Regions from separate parts of the Pseudoalteromonas sp. SS15 genome, predicted to be linked through region 2. Evidence: riboswitches for the same ligand, from Rfam matches in the RefSeq annotation. Region 2 holds a riboswitch; the other holds the start of a gene.
The links. Region 2 has a riboswitch for lysine ahead of dapA (4-hydroxy-tetrahydrodipicolinate synthase). Riboswitches for the same ligand answer to the same signal wherever they lie in the genome.

Region 1 (7,750 bases), on a different contig from region 2:
TCTCTCCGATACATGGTCAAAGCCCAGAAAATGTACAACATGAGCTAAACCACAACATATTAGAGATAGCAACCTTGTGGCTATTTTTAATGGCCACCATGACTTTCGTCGCTTATCTAAACTCTAAAGGCTTTATACAAAATATCGTGCACCGTGTCATGCCATCACAAATCAGTGAACGTAAACTCATGTTCCTGGTGGGCATTGCCGCTTTTGTATTTTCGTCAATTTCAGACAATATTACAGCAACGCTTATTTCATTAGCTGTTGTTATGTCGTTGAAATTAGACCCTAAGAAGCTTATTAAATATGCAACTTTAATCATATTTAGTGTCAACTCAGGGGGAGTATCATTGATCACAGGCGATGTGACAACACTTATGATATTTCTTGCCGATAAAGTAACCATTCCAGACTTATTATTGCTTGTAGCTCCAGCTATTGTGAGTGTAATAGTGTTGGCTACATTGCTGTCATTTGGTATGAATGAAACGATTGTGTTTGAAAAAGAACAAACACGTCGCATTGAGAAAACGGATGTGACAATAGCGTGTATTTTTGCATTAACGGTATTTTCTACTTTATTCTTGAGTGTTGAGTATCAAGTTCCACCTTTGTTAACCATGTTATTTGGTTTGTCACTGATGTTCTTAGTTGCTCAGTTCTTAATGCGTAAAAAAGACGTAAACCGCAAAATTATCGACTACATTCGCGAGATAGAATACGACACGTTACTTTTCTTCGTCGGTATCTTACTGGTCGTTGGCGCATTGAAAGAAGTGGGTTTCTTGGTTAAATTCACTCAGTTGTATGACTATCTAAAACCCGAGTATGCGAATTACATTGTTGGTATTATGTCTGCAGCAGTAGATAACGTGCCTTTAACTGCGGCGCTTTTAAAAGCCGATATCACTATGTCTACACAGCAGTGGCTAATGTTTACCTATGCAACGGGTGTTGGTGGTTCAATGCTAATAATCGGCTCTGCTGCGGGTATAATTGCGATGAACAAGGTTAAAGCACTGACATTTGTGAGCTACTTACGTATGTTCTTTTATCTACTTATAGCTTATTCAGTAGGGTATGTAGGTGCTTATTACGCAGGCATGATGATTTAGAAGCGTTAAGTACAAATTTGTTAAAACAGTACTTGACACCTAGACGTCTAAAAGTTACTTTTTAAAAACCCGCACAAACTTGCTTTTGCGCGGGTTTTATTTTGCCTAAGTTCAGCTTAGATTACGCAAAATAAACAGAAGAGGCGCGAAACTTAGGTAGCTGGTTTGAGGTGACGTATACCGATGACAGTCAGTGAGGGAAGTGTTCGCCGAGAAGAATATCAGTACGTCGCTGCTATTTTTCGGTTTACGAGGCTGAATCCTCGGAACTGTCACCGATTTATGGTGGAGAGCTTCTGGCAATGAGCATATCAAATCTATCCGTATATTCTTGCCGAGTTCTCCTTATTGATGTTGAACACACAGTGTTCATAAAGGAGATAAAATGACTTCCCAGTTCACAGTTGCTAAGTTTGGTGGTACAAGTGTCGCCAATTTTGAAGCAATGCATCGCTGTGCACAAATTATTCATGATGATAATCAAGTACGTATTGTAGTAGTGAGTGCCAGTGCTGGTGTTACTAATCACCTAGTGACATTAACTCAGCAAAAAGCTGATTTAGCAGAGCGTAAAACCCTTGTTAAAGCTGTACTTGATATCCAGGACGCCATTTTAGAAAAACTGACACTAGATGCAGACTTAGCAACCGGCTTTTCTCAAACAATTATCGAGTTTGAGCAACTGGCTGAACTCCCTGCGTTAAGCGCACAGCAGTGTGATGAAATGCTTAGTTTTGGTGAGCGCTTATCATCTTTTTTATTTACTCAAGTGTTACGTAACCTAGGTGTTGCTGCTGACAGGTTTGATGTACGCCAAGTACTTAAAACTGATAACCAATTTGGTAAAGCAACGCCTGACGTGAGTGCAACTGCAAACGCAGCAGAGCAGCATTTAATGCCACAACTTGCAGACAAAGTGCTAGTCACCCAAGGTTTTATTGGCAGTGATACGTATGGTCAGACAACAACGCTAGGTCGAGGTGGTTCAGATTATAGTGCTGCGTTACTGGCTGAAGCGATAGGTGCACAAAGTGTACAGATATGGACTGATGTTGTAGGCATATTCAGCACAGATCCTCGTTTATGTAAAAAAGCGTCACCGATTGCACGATTGAGCTTTGATGAAGCGGCTGAGATGGCCACTTTTGGTGCAAAGGTATTACACCCAGCAACCATTTTACCAGCTAGTCGCAGTGGTATTGCAGTCTTTGTTGGTTCTAGCCGCGAACCTCAAGCTGGCGGTACTTGGATTGAAAAAGAAACTGAATCAAAAGCTGGGATCAGAGCTGTTACACAACGTAAGAATCAGATTCTTTTAACATTAAAGAGCCCAGAAATGTTATTAGCAAGTGGTTTTTTAGCGCGAATTTTTACTATTTTAAGTAAATATAATATCTCGGTAGATTTGGTAACCACTTCTGAGATCAGTGTTGCCATCACACTTGATAATGCATTGAGTTCATCTAGACCTGAACTTGATCAAGCGTGTTTAGAAGAGCTGAGTGAATTCTGTCATGTAACTGTAGAAACAAATCTGACATTGGTTGCCCTGATAGGTTCTGAGATCCAGCTTCGTCAACACGAAGTGAATTTTATGAATGTACTTAAAGACTTCAATATTCGATTAATTTGCCATGGCGCTAGTAAACACAATTTGTGTTTCTTAGTTGAGCAAAGTGAATCAGATAAGGTTGTTCAATCAATTCATGCGCAACTTTTAGAAGCTTGCTGATAACCTGCTTACAATTTAAAAGCATTATGATCGGTCATTCTGTTCAACTTTGACCGATTTTTTGTTTATACATGCCATAGCCAATTATCACAAATACTATAGAGATTGCTATACATTGCTCGATTAATGTAATTGATGATTCATTCTCAATGAAACGTAACGTATCGTTGACTATAAATACATTAACTACAGAAAGGTTGCTTGCGAGCAAAAAGCACATTGGCGCACTTTGACTGTAACTCACGCAAACAATTAGCCCAATTAGAGTGATGAAATAACCGAATACCGACATTGCGCCCGGCACAAAAGCGGGGAGTAAAGAAAGTAAAGCGAGTCTATGCCCTAATTTTGGTAATAACATTGCGAATTCCTTGTGAGTGGATCTGGCGAAAATCAGATTACAGAAGATTTTCTTCACTATGCAAATTTATTTAGCCTTATTACTAATAGCTTGTAGTAATTAAACGCAGTCTATTAGCAAAATCAGCTAAGTTGCGTATAATCGTCACTTAACAATAATAAACATATAGATGTATAAATGGCTCAATTGCGTGATGGCTTTCAAAGTCGCTTAGGCTTTGTTTTGGCAGCAGCTGGTGCTGCTGTAGGGCTTGGAAATATTTGGGGCTTTCCCACCCAAGCTGCAAACCATGGTGGTGGTGCATTCTTATTAGTGTACTTTGTGGTTATATTTCTCTTGGCATTACCAGCTTTGTACACTGAGTTGTATATAGGTCACCAAGCACAATCTAATCCAGTTAAAGCACTTAAACAAGCATGGCAGGATAGCAACCCTAAAGTGGGCGCTACAGCAGGTTATGTAGGCCTATGTGGTGCCATTGTGATGTTAAGTTTTTATTCGATCGTTGCTGGTTGGATGCTGGCCTTTTCACTTGAGCCACTTGCAAGGCTATTAGAACTAGATGAATTCGCAACATTCTTAAAAGGTGATTCAACATTGCGGAATTTCATTTTCACCCCGCTTATGTTGTTGCTTACTGCCAGTATCATTTTGCAAGGTGTTAAGTCTGGTATAGAGGCATGGTCTAGAAGATTAATGCCTTTATTATTGTTATTACTTGTAGGTTTAATCGGCTATATGGCAACGCTTGACGGTGCTATAGAAGGCTTTAAGGCTTATTTAGTACCAGATTTTTCAAAAGTAACAGATCCTGATTTGGTTATTGCTGCTATGGGTCAAGCTTTCTTCTCACTTTCATTAGGGGTTGGCTGCATGATGATCTATGGCTCGTATTTAAAACCAAATGAAAATTTACCTAAATTAACAGCAAGTGTTGCCTTGCTTGATACTGGTGTTGCTTTTCTTGCAGGTTTATTAATCATTCCTGCAATATTTGTTGCACAGCAAAGTGGCGTTGAGGTTTTTCAAGATGGTAAGTTGATCGGGGAAGGGCGCTTGATTTTTGCTGTTTTGCCAGAGCTATTTATAAACATGGGGCAAATTGGCTTATTTGTAGGTCTAACCTTTTTCGTACTTATGTCTATTGCTTCATTAACTTCTACAATATCTTCTACTGAAATACCCGTTTCTTTTTTAGTAGAAAACCATGGTTTGAAACGAAAAAGTGCCACAATTTGGGTAACTCTAGTGATTATGTTGGTTTCAACGACGATTATACTTAATTTTGAATGGCTATTTGGTTTAATTATCAGTGTCTTCACACAATATCAATTACCTTTAATGGGACTGTTCTACTTTTTGACAGTCGGCTGGATGTGGCAAAGAGGCAATAAGCTTTTAGAAGCAAGTAGCGGTTTTCATTATTACTTTGCGCAATATGTTCGCTTTGTATGCCCGGTATTAATGACCGCGGTGTTTGTGAATGTAGCTTTGAAATAGGCAATATGATCAAGCAAAGCCAAGCTAGTTTGTATTAAGTAGAAAGCACTTACACATTAAAAATTTATAATTTAGCCCTGACATTTGTTGGGGCTTTTTTATGTTTATTAATTTATTTAAAAACCAATTAAGAATATAAAGAGCATTCCTAAATCGCCTAAGCTGTGAATAACAAATTAAATGACAGCGGCTAATCTCAATTAAAACGGCTTGTACTTACACAAAAAACTGATGTGTAAATTCGCCTTGTTTTCTAAAGATTATAGTCTGATGGTGTGGATTTTTTAAGCAATGTTTCAGGGGTTATTTCAAACAGACTGAGGTTGAAACTTATCCAAGTTTAGAGGAATTTAAACTGCTGTGAGCAGAGCCAAAAGTAATAGGCTTCTTAGTGGAACTGAAATTAAAGCTGCGAACTGTAGTTTATTAATCTTCGAGGGTAATCAGGGCTTTTGTGCATAATCTCTAAATTTTTTACTGCTCGATAGGTAGGGTATCAAAAGAAGTTATAAGAGAGCACTAATGTTTATCGATAACGTAAAATGAAGCGTGCTAAATGATTAAGTCAGTTTAAGATAAATTTGGCGCAAAAAAATAGCCAGTGAAAACTGGCTATTTTCTGATGAATATTTAGTTGCAGTAGTTGTCTACAAACGTTAGGTCATTAATGTGTTCAGGTGCATCCATGACATAGGTTGCAACCGCTGTTTGTGGGTTTACACTGTAAATTTTAGCGTTCTCTCCAGACACTCGACCTGATACGTATAGCGTACCGTTATCAGAAATTGCCAAGCCAGACGCCCAATTAATACCGTGATGACCGATTAATGTCAGCGCCATAGTACTGTCATCAATCGTGTAAAGTGACTTGCCAGTTAACACATAAAGCGTGTTGTTGTCTGCAGAGTAGGCAACATCACCGTGTGAGAATGTGTCACCTGAAAAACGCATTTTACCTAAAACTGTTTTCTCGCCAGTTTGTAAGTCGTAGTCGTACATATATGTTTTGCTGGTAGCACGCAGAGATTGACCGTCAGCTGTAACTGCAGAACGATAGATAGGCCATGAAGTGGCATCAGCTTCAGCAGTTTGAGTACCGGTTTCAAGATCTATTGACCATAGCTTAGATGCTTTAGTTTTTGAATCTAATTGTTCCATGAAATATAGCTTGCCGTTGTGGCTAGCAATGTTAGATGCGGTGTTTTGTGCGCCAGCAACAACACTGAAAGTTTTAGATTCAAGATCGAATTTGTATACGTAACCTGTTTCTAGGTCGCCATAGTTATTGATACCAAAAATACCAGTATGGCATGCTTGCTTTTTAACAACAGAAACGTTGTCAATGAATGCGCCAAGGCTATCGCTTGTGCCAGCACCTGTAAATCGTAATTCTGAGATATCAGAATCAGCAGTAACTGTGATATTAAAAGACTGCCAACCACGAGATGACGCATTAAGATTTAGAACAGTTTCACCATTCCACTTTACTTTTGCCTTGTTTGTTTTGTTGTTGCCCTCAATACGAGGAGAGTAATAAAAAGAAACTTCGTAGCTTTGGCCTGCTTCTGTAGCAATATTTTGGAAAATACTATAGTTCGCAGTCGAGTCTAACTCAATGTACTGATTGCCGTCTTGTGCATCTATGATGCCCAGTCTTGAAGTTTGAATTTCAAATTTTGCGCCTTGATTTTGCCATCCAGTGACTGAATTCAATAGAGTCCATTTTGAGCTTACAACATCTTGTTCAAACGAACCGTTTGTTACTAAATTGTCTGCAACAGCGATTTGAGAGGCAAAAATGGTTGAGATTGCTAATAATGACAATTTCATGCGGGTAACTCCAAGATTAAGGAACAGCTTACAACAAAGCTTGAGTTATAAAGTAGTCCTATTTTCTTATTTGTACGTGGCTCTGTCAACAATAAAATAACAATTACCTCAATAATTTGTTTTATTAAATAGTGTGGTTTTAGGAATATTGTTGTTTGTAAGCTATTTTTCGACTTTTGTAAGGAAGTGGATAAATATAAAAGTTTTCTAAAAAGTCTTTTTAGTCAGGATAAAGGGGGGAGAGGCATTATTCACGTTATGAGTAATGCCTTGTGTTTTAATTTGCAGGTTTCATTGCCTCTAAAGCAAGTTCTAGCGCATCAGCCCTAGAATTACAAAATGCATTTTCACCAAGTTTTTCGTTAATTTGAAAACGATGGAGTTGATCAGATGTTTCTGAGTTTGGAGAGTAGATAAAGACTTTACAGTCTGCATCTAACGCGTCAGTAATCGCATTTTCAAGCGCTAGGCTCACAGTGACATCAAGCATTGGCACATCACTTAAGTCTAAAACCATGGCTTTGTATTTACTTATATCACGGTGTTGGCGAGCAATAGCTTTGGATACACTGAAAATCATAGGACCAGATAAGTAAAAATAGAGCAGCTGGCCGTTCGCTTGTTCAAATAACGCTTGTTCTGATTTATTCATCGGAACATCGTCATCAGAGTCGCTTATGGCTTTCACTTGTTCAGATTGGACACGGCTAAGTCGCTCAATCACCATGATATTTGAGATAAAGACACCTAAGCCTACAGCGGCAATGAGGTCTACAAATACAGTGAGTAACATTACACCATACATAATTGCCATTTGAGAGATGCTCAATTTATGTGCTCTTTGAATAAAGCTCCAATCAAGAATATTTATACCAACATATACGGCAATACCGGCTAAAACAGCTAGGGGAATTGGTTCTGTTAAGCCTCCGGCTACAAAGACAACCGCCATTAAAATCAATGCTCGGAAAATACCAGCCAGTGGAGAACGCGCACCGACTTGAATATTTACCACTGTGCCCATAGTTGCACCTGCACCAGGTAATGCACCAAATAAGCCAGAGATGATATTTGCAACACCTTGACCTCTTAACTCTTTATCAGAATCGTGCTCAGTTCGGGTTAAGCTGTCTCCAATAACGGCAGTTAATAAGGTATCAATGCAACCCAGAGTACCCAGCACTAGGGCATCGATTACCATTGATTGAA
Region 2 (7,750 bases):
TTGGTTCCGCCACCCAGATTGGACGCAGGTACTGCAAAACACATGGCGTGAGTCTATTCCAATCAGTGATGCGATGGGCATTAAAGTTGAAAGCTACACTGACTGGCAGTTTTCAACTAAGGCAGACTTAAAAGCGAACTTGAATCTGCATAACTCAATGTTTGCAGGCTCGGTATACAGCATGGCGACCCTGACAGGGTGGGGCGCGACCTATTTAGCGCTTAAAGAGCTCAACCTTGAAGGTAACATTGTGTTGGCTGATGCTGAAATCAAATACCTTAAGCCGCTAACAACGGCACCAAGTGCAACTGTGACCATCGCAGATTGTTCGGGAAAATTGCTTGAATTAGAAACTGAAGGTAAAGCGAAATACTATGTACCAGTCAATGTGTACGATGGCGATAAGCTAGTTGCCAAGTTTGAAGGCTGCTTTGTTGTGCTTCGCTAAAATTAAGCGTTAGATTTAAAAAGTCAAGCTACTCGCTTGGCTTTTTAATTATTAGGTAGAAGTTATACCAATCCTCAATAATACTTAATCATTTTGAGGTACTAAAACTGACGCTAACTTCGTTGAAAATTTCTTATTTAGAATAACTAAATAGCAAAATTTCCGCCTTGCCTACATGGATGTAGGTACCTCGGCGATAGCAGGACGCGTGAGCGGCGTTATCGACTAGTTTTTCTTGCCTCAAAATAGACTGCTTAATTAAGAGGATTGGTATTACAAAATATCGGTGAGCAATATACCTACACCAAAACGTTGTATATCGGCATTGTAATCAATCATGCTCTCACCATAGCCGTTAAAGTATTGCGCATATCCTCTGAGCCTACCCCAAAGCGGGAACGACCAATCTAGCTGTAAAGCACCGCGATTATCGCTGTGAAGGTTATTTCTCACCATGAAACCAAATTCATGATCGCCCTGACGATACACGCCACTAAACTCAAAGTAGCCCATATATTTGTATATATCTGGGTTGTCGTCGCCTTTTGCCTCTAAAACATCTGGTTTGTCGTCTTCAGGCAATCGATACCAAGGCTTAAAACTAAAAACAAACCCTCGGTTTTCCCAAATAAAGTTGGCATACAGTCTGTTCCAAGAACGAGAATTTGGCTGGCTGCGACCATTTGACTGATGCGATAAACCGACCACTACGGCCATCTCATCGCCCCACAATACATTCTCATCATCTAAAAAATTTACCCAAAATACTTCAGGTTCATAGTTTGTTTCACGAAAGGGTGAAGAGATATCCTTGTTATAAAACTGCCAATAGGATTGCAGGGTGAAAGCGGTATAAATGGCCTGATCAGGGTCTGAAAAGCCGGTGTAAACAGGTACCTTTAATGACAGTTGGTATTTGACTTCGAAGTTATCAAGCGGCTCACCTTGTTCGTCACTAATTGCTTTTATGCCATCAAATGGGCGGTTATTTGGCTGACTAATATAAGACACGGGCAAAATGTAATTACGGTGATGGGGTGTTAGAACGTTACGGTTCTTTTGCGTCACACGTTCGCGGGCCATACGTTGATCGAGTAGACTGAATTTTTCAGCGGCCTCTAACTTAGAGCACTTTCCTTTAATATCTGCGACTAGAGTATTGTCGCCAGCATTTATTAGTTCATTGATGACACATTGTTTAACGAGATCGATTTCATCTTCTTCCACTGGTGTTTCTGTGGCAAAAACCAGCAATGGAAAAGTAAATAAAATACTCAAAGATGTGAGTAGGTAGCGCATGGTTGCCTCTTTGTATGCTCCTTTAACAAAATGAGTATACATGAGATGCATGAAGTTAGCGTGAATAAACGAATTGGGTTGTAAATGAAAAACAAGAAAAAGGCGGGCGGCATAAGCCGCCATACCTTAGTAAGCGACACTCAATAAAAGGTGCTTACTCTCACGCAATAAGGTGAAGCCTTACAGCTCGAAATAGTTTGTGAAGAATTTATAGAGTTCAGTGCCTTGATTCACGCTGGCCGAAGCAAAATGCAAAATGGTGATGGCATCTGTATCTAACGTGATTTCATGTAATGGCTTTTCTGATAAGTATTGTTCCATGCGTAAAATCTTCGCAATGGTGTCACCGGCTTTTATATGACTGCCTAGTTCGGCGTTGTACTCGACCATGCCACCCATAGGGGCATAAAACGCCAAATAGTCATCAAGCATACAGGCATAGCGGGTAATAGGCTTAGGCGTAAACTCAGCACCGATAAACGCTTTTTTGTGGTTTAGGTAACTTAAAATACTTTCGGCATCGAGTTTGGCTTCGGTTAAATCGATTTTCTCTTGTGAGCCAAGTTCAACGGTGAAAGCTTCAACCCATACAGGAATGTTGCGACCTTGCGCTTTGTAGGCTTCGCTTAATTGCCACCAAGGGCAAAAAGTCGCTTCGTCCATCGCGCCATCAAATTCATTGGGGATCAACAGCACGTGCTCAATGTCAAAGTAGCTCGCACTGGCTTTCGCATATTCCGGACAGTATAAATGCTTTGCCGAGATCGGACCGGTGTGAAGATCTAACACAATGTCAGCTTCATGTGCTAAACGCTGCAAGGTTACTGCGATCCGTTTGCCGGTATTCACGCGATAAGCGGGTTGATCTAGAAACGCTTGGGTCTGATCAACAAGCAGAGCGCGGAACTTTGCTTTGATCTCATCTTCTGGCGAGTCTAAATGTTTGCTTACAAATGACTCGATCAACTTGCTGTGATCGTGATACATGCGGTTCCAGTTGGTGCCGGTGATCGGATCAAAACGACCTAAAGTAAATTCGCCCGACTTTTGATTACAACCGATCGGATTCGCATAAGGCACTAAAGTGATGTCTGAAGCCAGTGTTTGTGTTTTTAGCTGCTCAAGCAATTGGTAAATAACGGCATTACCTTGCACTTCTGCACCATGCATATTGGCTTGAATATACACTTTTGGGCCACTGCCATTGCCTTGTAAACGATACACAGGAATGGTCAAAGGTAAGCCGTTGGCAATTTCGCCAACTTGAATGTGTTCTTGAGTAATTGTATTCATGGGTTCATCTACACTAAATAACTTGCGGCGTTTTGGCTCTCACGCACGCAGACAACTTGGCCTTGCTCAATCACGTATTCAGCAGGCAATTCATGACATAAAAAGAACGGCATACTTTCGGTATACCCATAAGCACCACATTGACTGAATACCACCCAGTCGTGCTCGTTAATATCTTCAGGTAGTGAGTGCTTACCCAAACTGTCGAGTGCGGTACATAGTGGGCCATGTACTAGGAAATCTTGTGATGGTGCACTAGATTGGCGTAACAATTCACCCGGAAATGCTTGGTTTGTCACAGCAGGGCGTAACACATGATTGATACCGCCCGCGACAATCAGTTGGTGCTCACCATAGTTAAGCTTTTGCTCAACCACAGGGTTAACGTAGTGGCCGATTTCACCTACCGCATAACGGCCTAGCTCCATCCACAGTTCTTCAACCCCAGCCGCGGCTTTAATGGTTGCCAGTGCATCGACTAACTTTGGCCAAGCGAGGCGATCAGCATCGGTTGTGTAAGGAATACCTAAACCGCCGCCTAAATCTAAAATTTGACATGTAAAGCCAAGTTGCTCAGCTAAATTGGTCAGTGGCGCGACCATTTGTGACCAAAGTTCAGCGAGTTTTTCGGTGCTGAGCATATTGCCCCATTGGAAAATATGCAGGCCAACGAAATTAAGCGCAGGGTAGTCTTGAATGCTCAGCTGTTGCCACTCTTCAAGCCCTAAACCAAATGGCGTTAAGCTGTCACCACCAAGCGGGTTCTTTTCGCCATCGGGCCAGCGCAATTGCACACGCAGTAGAATGCGCAACTGCACCTGATGTTCTGTCGCAGCTTGGTTTAACCAAGCCACTTGATTCAAACTTTCTGCCACAAAGGTGCGCACACCTTGTGACAAAAAGTGTTGGAGCTGCTTTTTAGATTTAGCAGGTCCGGTGTTGAGCACACGGTTAGCAGCCACGCCTTGACGCAATACTTGGTCAAGTTCGCCACTGCTTGCTACGTCAAAGTCAAAGCCCGCTTTATCTAAGGTTTGGATCACCTTAGAAAGAGGGTTGGCTTTAACGGCATACCATAACTTCACCACAGATTGCACTGTCAGTGGTTTTAAATGCGCGTATAACGCATCTAGGTCATAGACAAAAAACGGTGTGTCGTTCTGCTCACTGATCGCAGTGATATGCTGACGTAGCTGTGTGCTCAAAAAGCTCATTAGCGTAATACCTCTTCAAGGATTAAAGACGCATCGCTTTGCTCATCGCGGTATTTAACAATTAACGCACATGACATGCTTAAGCCCTGCTCGCGGCCCCATGCACTTGAAGATGGACGAGAACCCGGAATAACAATCGCATTCTCAGGAATTGGCTCGCCTTTTTCTAATACGCGCTCGTTCACACAGTCATAAACAGGAATGGTTGCAGATAAACGGACACCTGGTGCAAGTACAGCCCCTTTCTTAACAACTACACCTTCAACGATCACACAGCCAGCACCGATGAACGCATCATCTTCGATAACCACTGGGCTGGCGCCAACAGGCTCTAATACACCGCCTAGTTGCACAGCTGCACTTAGGTGCACGTTTTTACCTACTTGTGCGCATGAGCCAACTAGCGCATGGCTGTCTACCATAGTACCTTCATCGATGAATGCACCGATGTTTACATACGCTGGTGGCATAATGATTGTGCCAGATGCCACATAGGCGCCGCGACGCACACTTGAGCCACCTGGTACCATACGTACGTTTTGTTCTGCATTGAAACCTTGTGGTGCTAAGTTATCTTTATCTACAAAGCCACCTGGGAATTCAACGTTCGTGCCGTTTCTGAATGCTTCTAAAATGCCTTGTTTTACTTCTACGTTGGCGTGCCAGTTGCCTTGCTCGTCTTGAGTTGCCGCACGTACGCTACCGTTTTCTAAATTGTTTAATAGTTCTAACCAGCTCATGTTTTACTGCCTTAATTCCAAGATAAAATTGTGTCGTTTGCACGCTCAATCGCTGCATTACATTGCAGTTCTAGGTGCGTAAGAGGAGGACGAAGATTCGGTGTTGCCAGAGTTCCTTGTTGGTGCATGAGCACTTTGACAGGAATTGGGTTGGCGACACTAAACAAGCTATTTACGGCTTGCGTCCAAGTGGTGAATAAGTTCGGATAAGTACCTGCTAAAGAGCGGCGCACGAATTCAGCGGTTTGCGCTGGCCAGGCATTGGCTGCAACCGAAACTAGGCCTTTTGCGCCTGCCTGAGCAAAGTAAGGGATCAACCCATCGTCGCCACTGTAAATGGCCAGCTCAGGGGCAGCTTCACGGAATTGCTCAAACTTACTGATGTCACCGCTGGCTTCTTTTAACGCCCATAAGTTGTCGTGGTGTGCGAGGTTTTTGAGCACTTGTGGTGACACTTCGACGGCACTGCGACCCGGTACGTTGTAAAGCATACAAGGTAAGTCAGTGGCGTTAAGTAATGCATCAAACCACTGAGTCTGACCAATTACACCCGGTTTGGCATAAAGCGGTGAACCAAGTAGGTAAGCGTGAATAGGGTGCTGATTGCAAAACTCAACCCAAGCTAATTGTTCTTGTAAGTTGATACCACCTACCGCAACCATAAGGGGTACGTTAGGGGTCAAGTTACAAACAAATTCAACAATCGCTTGTTGTTCAGGCAGCGTAAGTGCTAAGCCTTCACCTGTGCTACCAAGCAATAAGATGCCATTACCAGCTTGTTCTTGCTGGCGAACGAGTACTGTGAGTGTGTCAAAATCAACTTGGTCTTGCGCGTCAAAAGGCGTAACCAAAGCCGTCCATAACGGATAGTTGGATAAATCGTGTTGTGATTTCATCTCTACCGAACTTATATCATGTTCGGAGTAAGGAGGGTGTCCACACTTCGAACAATTAAAATTCGAAGAGCAATGGACTTAAAAAAGATAAGGCAAACTGGCCTTATTTATTCTAAGACCAGAAGCTCTCCACCAAAATTCTTGCGTCTTGCGCAATTGGTGACAGTCGCTGGGATTCAGCCCAGTCGCCCGAAGTAAACGTCTAGCAAATACGCTTGCTTCTCGGCGTTAATTCCCCTCGCTACGGCATCAATGGAGTTTGCTCTCCTCAACCGCGCTACCTGAATAACGCACCTCTTCCAGCCCTGGCAGCCGAGACAATGCTCCACTGCGCTCAAATAGGGTGAGGCGGCATTGAAACATTTTAGCCGTCTAGGTGTCAAGCAAAGTGGATTAAAAAATCATCTCTTTAAAACCTGAGGTTATAAACATGGGTGTAAAAGAGATCAAAAAGCCCGGTGCAAGACCGGGCAAAGGGAGTTTGTTAATTTAAGAGACGTGGCTTAGTGGCGCACTTTGATATTGCCTACACCCACTTCAACTTCTAAGTTATATTGGCCAGAGCCGAAGTATTCTGTTTGTGAGCTGACCATTTTCTTATGAGATTGAGCTTTGCCCGCAAAGCCAGATAGACTCGTTTTACCTACACCGGATTCAAGGTTAACTTGTTTGAAGTCATCAATGGCTGTGTCGATACGCACTTTGCCCACACCAACTTCAACATCCGCAGTATTTTCAAGTGCTTGTATTTCAATTTTACCGACACCGACTTCAACATCTAGACGCATACTTTTAGGTACTTTGACCTCCCAAGTTTGCTCTAAATTATCATCATCAATAGACAGTGATAACTCTTGGCGTTGACGCGAAGATTTTAGCTGTACTGTGCTTAAATCGACTTTATCAGTAAACCAGCCATCATTATCTTTTGGCTCTAAACGAATGGTGACTTGGATTTGATCGCCATCGTAGCTCGTCATTTCTAGGCTGCCGACTGGAAAATCAATTTCTAATTCTGTGCTGTTTTCAAGATTAAATGATTGCTCAATTGTTCTAGAATCTTCGGCCCAAACTGGCGCAGAAATAACAGCAGAGGTTAAAGCAGCTAATAATAATTTTTTCATCGTCGTCACCCTGATTGATGTTGTTTAATAAGTTAGACGACAGGTGGGTTGAAAAAGGTTTAAAAGAATTTAAAAAATTTTTAAGGCAACAGCGAAAAGAAATGCGATTGCCTTAGCGGTAGCTTTTTAACTGGCTGATTTATAAGCGAGTTACATTAAAGCCTTGTGCTTTTAATTGAGTGATTAAGCCATGCTTTTCAGGTAAGTGAAGGGCACCCACAGCAATAAATAACGACTCTTTTGTTAATCTTGGAGCTAATTGCTCAACCCAATTATTATTACGCTGAGTCAGCATTACCTCTTCACTGAACTTACCATAGTCTGAATCATCAAAGCTAAGTTGGTAATACTTGTTTAAGGTGTCCATATCGCCTTTTTTCCAGGCATTAACCAAATCTAGAAAGTAGTGTTCAACATCTTTTAATTGCGCAAGCGTAGTGCTTATCATCAAGTCGCTTTTTACGCCTAGTGAGCTCAGCATTTCAAGTTGTTGCTCTAAAGTTTCTAACTCGCCGATAGGTTTATTGTGCTTTTTAGCATGGGCAATGACCTGTTTGTCGATCCCATAGTCTTCTAGGTAGCCCAGGTTTTGATACTCAATCTGCATCATAGTGACCATCACAGCCCAAGGTGCTAGGTTTTCAAAAAGCGCAATATTGATCTGTTTTGCTGCAAAATATTGCTTTAATGCTTCGAAGTGCTCGGTGCTTATTTCATCTTTTAACGTTCTACCGTG

Region 1: linked by a shared signal. The riboswitch ahead of lysC (lysine-sensitive aspartokinase 3) and the one ahead of dapA (4-hydroxy-tetrahydrodipicolinate synthase) in region 2 are both predicted to bind lysine.

Annotation. Positions count from the first base shown of each region.
Region 1 covers NZ_JBMMUD010000001.1:55,772-63,521, forward strand. Annotated here, with positions in the region: gene nhaD (sodium:proton antiporter NhaD) at 1-1,118, shown strand, start outside; lysine riboswitch at 1,249-1,422, shown strand; gene lysC (lysine-sensitive aspartokinase 3) at 1,504-2,850, shown strand; gene AAEU28_RS00270 (hypothetical protein) at 2,894-3,211, opposite strand; gene AAEU28_RS00275 (sodium-dependent transporter) at 3,389-4,711, shown strand; gene AAEU28_RS00280 (DUF642 domain-containing protein) at 5,342-6,541, opposite strand; gene AAEU28_RS00285 (SulP family inorganic anion transporter) at 6,819-7,750, opposite strand, start outside.
Region 2 covers NZ_JBMMUD010000007.1:52,140-59,889, reverse strand. Annotated here, with positions in the region: gene AAEU28_RS15090 (YiiD C-terminal domain-containing protein) at 1-448, shown strand, start outside; gene AAEU28_RS15085 (phospholipase A) at 722-1,747, opposite strand; gene AAEU28_RS15080 (succinylglutamate desuccinylase/aspartoacylase family protein) at 1,928-3,040, opposite strand; gene AAEU28_RS15075 (PLP-dependent decarboxylase) at 3,049-4,254, opposite strand; gene AAEU28_RS15070 (2,3,4,5-tetrahydropyridine-2,6-dicarboxylate N-succinyltransferase) at 4,254-4,994, opposite strand; gene dapA (4-hydroxy-tetrahydrodipicolinate synthase) at 5,006-5,890, opposite strand; lysine riboswitch at 6,005-6,197, opposite strand; gene AAEU28_RS15060 (hypothetical protein) at 6,394-7,014, opposite strand; gene AAEU28_RS15055 (TraB/GumN family protein) at 7,154-7,750, opposite strand, start outside.